3 regions of the Paracoccus sp. P2 genome follow, and region 2 is predicted to be linked to each of the others. Evidence: riboswitches for the same ligand, from Rfam matches in the RefSeq annotation. Region 2 holds a riboswitch; each other region holds the start of a gene.

Region 1 (3,269 bases), on a different contig from region 2:
AGGAAGCCCATCCCCGGCAGGGCTTCGAGCGCGCCGATGCCGGTCGAGACATAGTTCGAGATCGTGCCGATGACGCAGGCGATCAGCAGCAGGATCGCGGTTTCGCCGATGCGAATCCGGCGCTCGTCCAGTTCCTCATTGCCCAGGGGCAGGTTGTCAGCGGTCTTGCTCATGATCTCATCCCTGGTTGTAAAGCTCGGGCCGGGCCTTGCGGAACAGCCATTCGGTCAGCGGCAGGGCGACGAACATGCCGACATAAAGCCCGGTGGCATAGGTCAGCACGTTCGAGGCACCCGCCAGGCCAAGGATCAGATCCTTCTGCTCGGGAACGACATTGACGAGGGCGCCCGTGCAGGCCGCCAGCATGGATCCCGACCCGACGCCGCAGGACATGGCCAGGGCGCGGACGTCGAAAAGGCCAAGCGCATGGATCAAGGGCGGCATGATGGCGAAGACGAAGGTGCCGATGAGCGTGCCGGTGGCATAGACGCCCATGACGCCCGCGCCTTCGGGACTGTCGAGGCCGTATTTCTCGGCGATCAGGGCCAGGTTCGGCTCTCGGTCGATGGAATAGACCGCGCCAATGGTCTCGCGTCCCATCCGCAGCAGGAAGACGGCGACGGGAAAGGCGATGGCGATGGTGCCGAGGTTGCCGATCTCTTGCAGGATCAGGGCGGGGCCGGCGTCGATGATGGCCTGGATCTGGGGGCCGACCGTCGTGCCGAACTTGGCGACGAAGGGGGTGATCGCGATGGTGATCATGCCGCCGGCGAATTTCTGCACGCCGGGCGTCAGCAACCGCCTCGTCGCGCGGGTGATGTTCGGATTCAGCACGATGCCCATGGCAAAGGCATAAAGCATCGGCAGCAGGATGATGGCAGCGATGCCGATGGGCAGCCTCAGGACGCCGATCGCCTCGGCGATGCAGACGATGATAAGCACCAGGCCGTGCAACGCCCAGGTTCCAGGGCTGAAGGCAGGGGTTTCCCGCATGGGATTTCCTCTCTGTTGTGGCGGTTTTTGTCGGACTATGAAATCTTCGTGAAGGATCGACCAGCCCGCGAACTGGAACATCGCGTTGCCCGGACAGCAACGACATGCAGCGGGCCGCGGCGTTCCGAGCAGATCGAGCGGTCGGAAGCGCCGCCCGTTTCAGCACGCCCCCGCAGGGCGAATGCCGCGGCTGCGACGGCCTTCAACCGGTGCGCCCGGTCGCCGGGAGCGTGGCGAGGCGCCGGCTTCCCGGACCCTGCCGCCTGGCCCGCCCTGGCCCGCTGCCCCAAAGGCATCAGGCCGTGATCGCCGGCGAAATTCGCCGCCGGGACCGGCGGGGCGAGGCCGTTGCCGGCGCGGCCCGCCCGCGGGCGCGGCGGCGCGTAAAGGAAACGCCCGCTCTGGTTATTGACATCCCCGGCCCCGCTTCGCATGCTGCGCATCTCACCAGGGGTGTCCCGACAAGGGGCTGAGATACTGCTGGGCCGCGAGGCAGCGCAGGGACCCTATGAACCTGATCCAGTTCATGCTGGCGTAGGGACGGTGCGGATGCCTTGCCGGTCGCTGCGACCAATGGGGCATCCTTTTCCTTCCCGTCAGTGCTGGGTCTCCAATGCTGCGACGCGAGGAGCCTCGACATGACATCCAAAGAAACCCTGACGGTCACGACCGGACCGCTGCCCGCCTCGACCAAGGTGTTCAAGCCCGGCGTGCTTCATCCCGACATTCGCGTGCCCATGCGCGAGATAGCCTTGCATCCAAGTGCCGCGGAACCGCCGGTGACGGTCTATGATTCCTCGGGGCCCTATACCGATCCCGCCGCCGAGATCGCCATCGAACGCGGCCTGCCGCGCCTGCGGGACGGTTGGATCGCGGCGCGTGGCGATGTCGAGGCCTATCAGGGCCGGCATGTGAAGCCCGAGGATAACGGCTTCGTCGCCGGCGACCGGCTGACGCCGGAATTTCCCGTCCGGCACCGGCCCTTGCGGGCGCGGGACGGGAGCGCCGTCACCCAGCTGGCCTATGCCCGCGCGGGCATCGTCACGCCGGAAATGGAATTCGTCGCCATCCGCGAAAACCTGGGCCGCAAGGCCGCGAAAGAGGCGCTGGCCCGCGACGGGCAGGATTTCGGCGCCGCGATCCCCGATTTCGTCACGCCCGAGTTCGTGCGCGACGAGGTGGCGCGCGGGCGGGCGGTCATCCCGGCCAATATCAACCACCCCGAGGCCGAGCCGATGATCATCGGCCGCAATTTCCTGGTCAAGATCAACGCCAATATCGGCAATTCCGCCGTCACCTCGTCCATGGCCGAAGAGGTGGACAAGATGGTCTGGGCGACGCGCTGGGGCGCGGACACGGTGATGGACCTGTCCACGGGCCGCAACATCCACAACATCCGCGAATGGATCATCCGCAATTCGCCCGTGCCCATCGGCACCGTGCCGATCTATCAGGCGCTGGAAAAGGTCGGCGGCGTGGCCGAAGACCTGACATGGGAAGTCTTTCGCGACACGCTGATCGAGCAGGCCGAACAGGGCGTCGATTATTTCACCATCCATGCCGGGGTGCGGCTGCGCCACATCCCGCTGACGGTGGACCGCGTCACCGGGATCGTGTCGCGCGGCGGCTCGATCATGGCGAAATGGTGCCTGCATCATCACCGCGAAAGCTTCCTCTACGAGCATTTCGAGGAGATCTGCGACATCATGCGCGCCTATGACGTCAGCTTCAGCCTTGGCGACGGGCTGCGGCCCGGCTCCATCGCCGATGCCAACGATGCGGCGCAATTCGCCGAACTGGAAACCCTGGGCGAGCTGACGAAGATCGCCTGGGCCAGAGATTGCCAGGTGATCATCGAGGGCCCAGGCCATGTGCCCATGCACAAGATCAAGGAGAACATGGACAAGCAGCTGGAGATCTGCGGCGAGGCGCCGTTCTACACCCTCGGGCCGCTGACCACCGACATCGCGCCGGGTTACGACCACATCACCAGCGGCATCGGCGCGGCGATGATCGGCTGGTTCGGCACGGCGATGCTGTGCTATGTCACGCCCAAGGAACATCTGGGCCTGCCCGACCGCGATGACGTGAAGACCGGCGTCATCACCTACAAGATCGCCGCCCATGCCGCCGACCTGGCCAAGGGCCATCCGGCGGCGAAGATCCGCGACGACGCCCTGTCGCGCGCCCGGTTCGAGTTCCGGTGGGAGGATCAGTTCCACCTCTCGCTCGACCCCGAGACGGCGCGGGCCTTCCACGACGAGACCATGCCGAAG
Region 2 (3,269 bases):
AACGGCAGCTTGACCGGGCCGCCGACCAGGACCGGGCGGATGGTCTTGTCCACCACGAACAGCTCGCAGGTGCCCCAGATGAACAGCGCCGCCCCCTCGACGGGCGAGCCGCTGGCCACCAGATAGGCCGAGACCAGGGTGAAGGACAGCGGCGCCCCGCCGGGGATCAGCGCCATGAAGCCGGTGATGACCCCGAAGGTCACCGGCGAGGGCACGCCGGCCAGCCAATAGGCGACGCCCAGGATCACCCCCTCGCCGATGGCGATCAGCGTCATGCCGGTCACGGTCGAGCTGATGGTGGCGGGCACGACGCGCGACAGCCGGCTCCAGCGGTCGGGCAGGATGCGGCGGCCGACCTGGTCGATCTGCGCCACGATCTTGTCGCCGTCGCGATACAGCACGAACAGCGTGATCAGCATGAACAGCAGGGTCAGCGCCAGGTGGAAGGCCAGCGTTCCCGCCGTCACCGCGCCGCGATAGATCGCGCCGATATTCGAGCCGCTGACCAGCTGCACGATCTCGCTGATGCCGCCGGGTCGGCCGATATAGGTCTGCCAGTTCTCGTCCAGCCAGTCGCCGACCTGCGGCAGTTCGACCATCCAGCCCGGCGTCGGCGCGCCCGAGCTGTTGATCAGGATGGCCCAGTTGATCCAGTCGCGCAGTTCGCGGAAGGCATAGATCAGTGCCATGGCGATGGGGATCAGCAGGAAGCAGACCAACACCAGCACCAGCAGCGTCGCCGCGCCGGTGCGGCCCAGGTTCAGCTGATAGGCCGCGCGTTCGCGCAGGGGCCAGCTGGCCAGCGCGATCACCATGGCCGCCAGCACCGGCACCAGGAAGCCGTGGAAGAAATAGATCGAGGCCGCCACGATGGCCAGCAGCAGCCAGCGCGCGGCCGAGATATTGGTCAGCAGGGGAGGCCGGTGCAGCCGCAGCCCGACCTGTTTCGGGCTCTGCCGCGGTGCGGCGGGATCGTTCAGCTCTGTCGCGGTCGTGGGTTTCGGCATTTCGCCTGTCGTCATGGTCCCGATCCTGGCAGGGGACGGGGTAGTGCCCGCCCTGCCGTAACGAGATAACATCTGGCCCCCGGCTGCAAGCTGGAATGCCGCCTCGGGCCCGGCCAGCCACGCATTTCGCGGCTCACGATTCTGTGGGCGGAACGATGCCCGCCGCGCCCTGCGGGAGGTGACAGCCGCCGCCCTCCGCGCTAGTCTGGCGCCACCAAGGGGAGCCCCGGCAAGGGGCTGAGAAACCGCTGGCCTTACGCAACCTGGCGACGGGCGGCGCGGTGACCCTTCGAACCTGACCCGGATCATGCCGGCGGAGGAATGGGAATGATCGACCTGCCTTTTGCCGGCCTTACCCGCAAGGCCGCCCGCAGCGACGGCCTTGCCCCAGCCATGAGGGCATGATGACCGAAAGCTTCTTCGAAACCCTGCGCCGGGAATGTGCGACGGAATGGTCCGCCGCCGTCGGCCACCGCTTCGTGCGCGAACTGTGCGACGGCAGCATCGCGGATGCGGTGATGGCGCGCTACCTGGTGCAGGACCACCGTTTCCTCGACGCCTTCCTGACGCTTCTGGGCGCGGCCATCGCCTCGGCCGACCGCTTCGAATCGCGGCTGCGCTTCGGGCGCTTCGCCGGCATGGTCTCGGGCGAGGAGAACGACTATTTCCTGCGCGCCTTCGCCGCGCTCGGCGTGGGCGAGGCGGACCGTGCCGCCATTCCCGACAGCGCGCCCATGGCGGGATTCCAGGCGCTGATGCGCGAGGCGGCGGCGACGCGTGCCTATCCCGCCGTGCTGGCGGTGCTGAACGTGGCCGAGGGGCTTTATCTCGACTGGGCCATGCGCGCGCCTAAGCCGCTGCCCGAGAATTTCGTCCACGCCGATTGGATCACGCTGCACGACAACCCGTTCTTTCGCGATTTCGTGGGCTTCCTGCGGGATGAGTTCGACCGCGCCGGACCCGAGGCCGCAGAGCAGGCGCGGGATTTCTTCCGCCGCGCGGTCACGCTGGAACTGGCATTTTTCGACGATGCCTATGCAGTTTAGCCGTCAGTCCTCGATGATTTCGATGTCGGGCGGGCTGCCGGGCGGCCCGCTTGCGCGATAGTCCAGCACGATGCGCGCAAGCCCGACCGGGGCCAGCCGCTCGGATGTGTGGCGCATCTCGTCAAGGCTCCACCAGCGAAATTCGCGGATGGTGCCGGCCTCGGGGGCGTCCTGGACCGCCGGGGTGAAAGCGGCGGTCTCGATCAGGAAATAATCCTCGGCTTGCCGCCAGCGCCGCTGGTGCAGCGTCATCGCCACGCGGCGGCGCCAGACCAGCGGGCCTAGGGCGGGCAGGGCGAATCCCAGTTCCTCGGCCAGTTCGCGGCGCAGGGTCTGTTCCGGCGTCTCGCCCGGTTCCGCGCCGCCGCCGGGGGTGATCCACCAGTCGCCGCCACCGTAATCGACCCGCATCAGCAACACCCGGTCCTGCGGGGTCAGCAGGATGGCGCGCATGGCCTGTCTGTCGATGGTCCGCATCGTCCTTGCCATGAAAAAAAGGCCCCGGCGGCGCGGTCGCGCTCCGGGGCCTGGGTTGGTCAGGAAAGGGGGTTATTCGTCGTCATTGTCCGGCACGTCGGCGATGTCGTCCAGCGACATGTCGCCGTCATCGTCATCGTCCAGCAGATCGTCGTCCAGATCGCCGGTATCGGCGTCATCGTCCAGATCCTCGTCATCGGCCAGATCTGTCTGGTCCGTGTCACGCGAAGCGGTCTTTTCCGAGATCAGCGAGCGCGAGCGGCCGTTGGTCAGGCTTTCCACGGTAAATTCCGCGCCGCAGGCCGGGCAGGTCATCGGATCGTTCATCAGGTCGTAAAAGCGCGTCGCGCAATGGGGGCAAAGGCGTTTCGTGCCCCATTCCTCTTTGGGCATGGTGTTCTCTTTCTGCCGCGTTCAGCTAAATCCGCTGTCCCCTGCCACAGCCGGGGCAGGCTGTCAAAGCCTTTTCCCCCTTGCGGGCGGCCGGTGGTGCGGGGGAAAGATGGGCAGAGGCACGGCCCTTCGCAAGATGGGGGAACGGATGGACAGGATTCTGGTCGGTGGCGACATCCCGGTGACGCTGCGGCGCTCGGCCAGGGCGCGGCGCATGACCCTGCGCGTGGTGCGCGCGGGGGGCGAGGTGGTGCTGACCCTGCCCAGCCGCGCCAGCCTGTCGGACGGCCGCGCCTTTGCCGAATCGCGGACCGAATGGCTGCGCCAGACCCGCGCCGGGATGCGG
Region 3 (3,269 bases), on a different contig from region 2:
CATCCCCATCAGCGCACCGACCATCATCGACATTTCACGCATCGGTGCGACAAGGCTGAGCGGTGCGCCACCCGTCAGTGCGGCAAGCACGAGAATATAGGACAGCGGCGACAGCAGCCCCACGCCGAAGGCGGTCCACCAATGGCCCCGCATCGCCTCCATGAAGCGGTAAGGGTTGGCGAGGACCAGCGGCAGCAGCAGGAAGAACCGCAAAAGGTTCGAGAACCAGTCCAACACCACCGGCGCGATGCCAAGGGCTTTTACCGCATAGGCATCCACCACCGTGTAGCTGGCGATCAGCCCGCCCGTCGCGGCGCCCCACCGAACACCCGCCTGCCCGCCAGGGCGGGTGAGTGCGGCAAGCTTTCCCTGCGTGGCGATCAGCATGATGCCGAGAACGACAAGGACCAGCCCGACCAGGCCCGTGCCGGTCGGGCTTTCCCCCAGGATCAGGAATGCGCCGATCGAGGACAGCATCGGCCCGGTCCCCCGCGCCACCGGATAGACCACCGACAAGTCCGCCACCCTGTAGCCGCGTTGCAGGCAGAGGCTGTAGGCCAGATGAATCAGCCCGCTGAACAGAACAAAGCCGATGCCTTCCCTGGTCCAGTTGATGCCTCCCTGAACCAGCAGCCAAGCCACCCATGGCGCATAAGCGACGCAGGCGACCAGATTATAGGCAAAGACGAACACCGGCCCGACCGAGGCGGCACGTTTGGCCAGCAGGTTCCAGCTGGCATGGATGAAGGATGCGAGAACGACAAGAAACAGCGAGGCAAGCGTCATTGAGATCCCCTTTGCGCCATCGGCGCGGTTGATCTCGACGTCTCCTCCCCTGGGCTTTTGTCCCTTGGGTGCAGCCAGGGAACTCCCCCGGTCTCTGCAACGCTCGGTCCTGCGGCGGCCCATATGGGTCGGCCCGGAACCCTAGTTGCCACTCGGTCGATGCCGGGATTCTAACCGTTGTGGGACAGGAACATCAAGAGCCGACCGACCGCTTCGCCCCGCAAAGCGGACTAGCCTCCCCCTTAAATCACCCCGCGCCGCGCCAGTTCCCGGCCCAGCGCCTCGGCGCCGGTAAAGTGAATCCCGTCCATGCCCAGCGCGCGGGCGCCCTCGACATTGGCCGGGCTGTCGTCGATGAAGATGCAGTCCCCGGGCCGCAGCCCGTTGCGGTCCATCAGCAGCCGAAAGATCGCCGGATCGGGCTTCAGCGCGCCGACCTGGCCCGAGACCAGGATGTCGGCGAACAGCCCGCCCAGCCGGGGATGCAGCTCCAGCGCATGCGGCCAGGTCTCGGCCGACCAGTTGGTCAGCGCATAAAGCGGCACGCCGCGCGCCAGCAGCGCCTCGGCCACCGCCCAGCTGCCGGGCACGGTCTTTTCTATGGTGACGGGAAAGGCCGCCAGATAGCCCGCCAGATGCCGCGCCTCGTCGCCATGCTCGGCGCGGGCGGCGGCCAGCCCCTCGGCAAAACTGCGCCCGCCGTCCTGCATCCGGTTCCAGCCGGGAAAGTCGATGCGGGCCATCCAGGTCTCGGCCTCGGCCCGGCTGGTGAAGACATCCGCAAAGGCCAACGCCGGATCCCAGTCGATCAGCACCCCGCCCAGGTCGAAAATCACGCTTTTCATCGCATCCTTCCGCATTTCGCCGCGCCCAGATCGGCCGGAATTCCGGGCGGTGTAAAGCCCGAAACCGCCGCCGCCCGCCGGCCATCTTGGCTGGCAAGGCGGACGGATGCATGACAGCGCCGCGACGGGCCGGCCGCGCGCAGCCCTTGCAATAAGGGGCGCCGGGGCCTAGTGTCACGCGGAAGACTCATACACTTGGGGAGCCCCGCACGGGGCTGAGAGGTGCCCGGCACCGACCCATCGAACCTGATCCGGGTCATGCCGGCGTAGGGAAGGGTAGAGTGACGCGGCCCGCAATCCCAGGCCGCCACCCATCCGCCCCGCGTCCCCATGCCCGGCCGAAACGAAAGGCGGGCCATGTCGGGATTGCAGCCCCATCCCATCGCGCTGACCATCGCCGGCTCGGACAGCGGCGGCGGCGCCGGAATCCAGGCCGACCTGAAGGCCTTCTCGGCGCTGGGCGTCTATGGCGCCTCTGTGATCACGGCGATCACCGCGCAGAACACCCGCACCGTCGCCGCGGTCGAGGCGGTCAGCCCGGCCATGGTCGCGGCGCAGATCGACGCGGTCTTCGGCGATCTCGAGGTGCGCGCGGTCAAGATCGGCATGGTCGGCGGCGCCGATGTGATCACGGTCGTCGCCGACCGGCTGGCGGCGCTGCTGGCGGACAATCCGGTGCCGGTGGTGCTGGACCCGGTGATGGTGGCGAAATCCGGCGACGCGCTTTTGCCGGACGATGCCGTCTCGGCGCTGCGCGAGCAGCTGATCCCGCTGGCGACCGTGCTGACCCCGAACCTGCCCGAGGCGGCGCGGCTTCTGGGTCGCCCCCCCGCCGCGACGCCCGAGGAGATGCGCGAGCAGGGCGAGGCGCTGCGCGCCCTGGGCGCCGACCATGTGCTGATGAAGGGCGGTCATGCGACCGAAGACAGCTGCACCGACCTTCTGGTCGGGCCCCAGCCGCTGACCCTGACGGCCCCGCGCCAGCAGACGCCCAACACCCACGGCACTGGCTGCTCGCTGTCCTCGGCCATCGCGGCAGGGCTGGCGCAGGGGCTGACGGTGGCGCAGGCCGTGACCCGCGCCCATGGCTGGCTGCAGGCCGCCATCGCCCACGCCGACGAATTGTCGGTCGGACTGGGGCACGGCCCGGTGCATCATTTCCACGAGTTCTGGAGGCAGGCATGAACCAGATCACCATCCTGGGCGCCGGGGTCATGGGCCTGTGCATCGCCACCGAACTGGCGGCGCGCGGCATCCTGCCGCGCATCATCGACCCGGCCGGCAAGCCCGGATCCCAGGCCTGCAGCTGGCGCGCCGGCGGGATGCTGGCGCCCTATTGCGAGGCCGAAAGCGCCGAGCCGGCGGTGCTGCGCCTGGGCCTCGATGCCGCCGACTGGTGGCAGGCGAATGGCGCCGAGGTCATCCGCCGCGGCACGCTGGTCCTGGCGCCCTCGCGCGACCGGGCGGAACTCGACCGCTTTGCCCGGCTGACCGAGGCGCATCAGCCGGTGAACGGCGAGGAAGTCGCGGCGCTGGAGCCGGAGCTGGCCGGCCGCTTCCCGCGCGGCCTGCATTTCGCCACCGAGGCGCACCTGAACCCGCGCGCCGCCCTGCTGGCCCTGCGCGACCGGCTGGAGG

Evidence for each region. Region 2 has a riboswitch for thiamine pyrophosphate ahead of ACDP63_RS21295 (TenA family protein). Riboswitches for the same ligand answer to the same signal wherever they lie in the genome.
Region 1: another riboswitch for thiamine pyrophosphate. It lies ahead of thiC (phosphomethylpyrimidine synthase ThiC); the one in region 2 lies ahead of ACDP63_RS21295 (TenA family protein).
Region 3: another riboswitch for thiamine pyrophosphate. It lies ahead of thiD (bifunctional hydroxymethylpyrimidine kinase/phosphomethylpyrimidine kinase); the one in region 2 lies ahead of ACDP63_RS21295 (TenA family protein).

The regions. Positions count from the first base shown of each region.
Region 1 covers NZ_JBGOSN010000016.1:45,208-48,476, reverse strand. The annotation lists gene ACDP63_RS12065 (hypothetical protein) at 1-173, opposite strand, end outside; gene ACDP63_RS12060 (DUF3100 domain-containing protein) at 178-993, opposite strand; TPP riboswitch at 1,433-1,552, shown strand; gene thiC (phosphomethylpyrimidine synthase ThiC) at 1,632-3,269, shown strand, end outside.
Region 2 covers NZ_JBGOSN010000055.1:15,336-18,604, forward strand. The annotation lists gene ACDP63_RS21290 (AI-2E family transporter) at 1-1,022, opposite strand, end outside; TPP riboswitch at 1,215-1,346, shown strand; gene ACDP63_RS21295 (TenA family protein) at 1,412-2,053, shown strand; gene ACDP63_RS21300 (NUDIX hydrolase) at 2,057-2,530, opposite strand; gene ACDP63_RS21305 (TIGR02300 family protein) at 2,603-2,923, opposite strand; gene ACDP63_RS21310 (M48 family metallopeptidase) at 3,072-3,269, shown strand, end outside.
Region 3 covers NZ_JBGOSN010000007.1:107,844-111,112, reverse strand. The annotation lists gene ACDP63_RS07000 (DMT family transporter) at 1-786, opposite strand, end outside; gene ACDP63_RS06995 (HAD family hydrolase) at 1,029-1,631, opposite strand; TPP riboswitch at 1,818-1,921, shown strand; gene thiD (bifunctional hydroxymethylpyrimidine kinase/phosphomethylpyrimidine kinase) at 1,989-2,816, shown strand; gene ACDP63_RS06985 (FAD-dependent oxidoreductase) at 2,813-3,269, shown strand, end outside.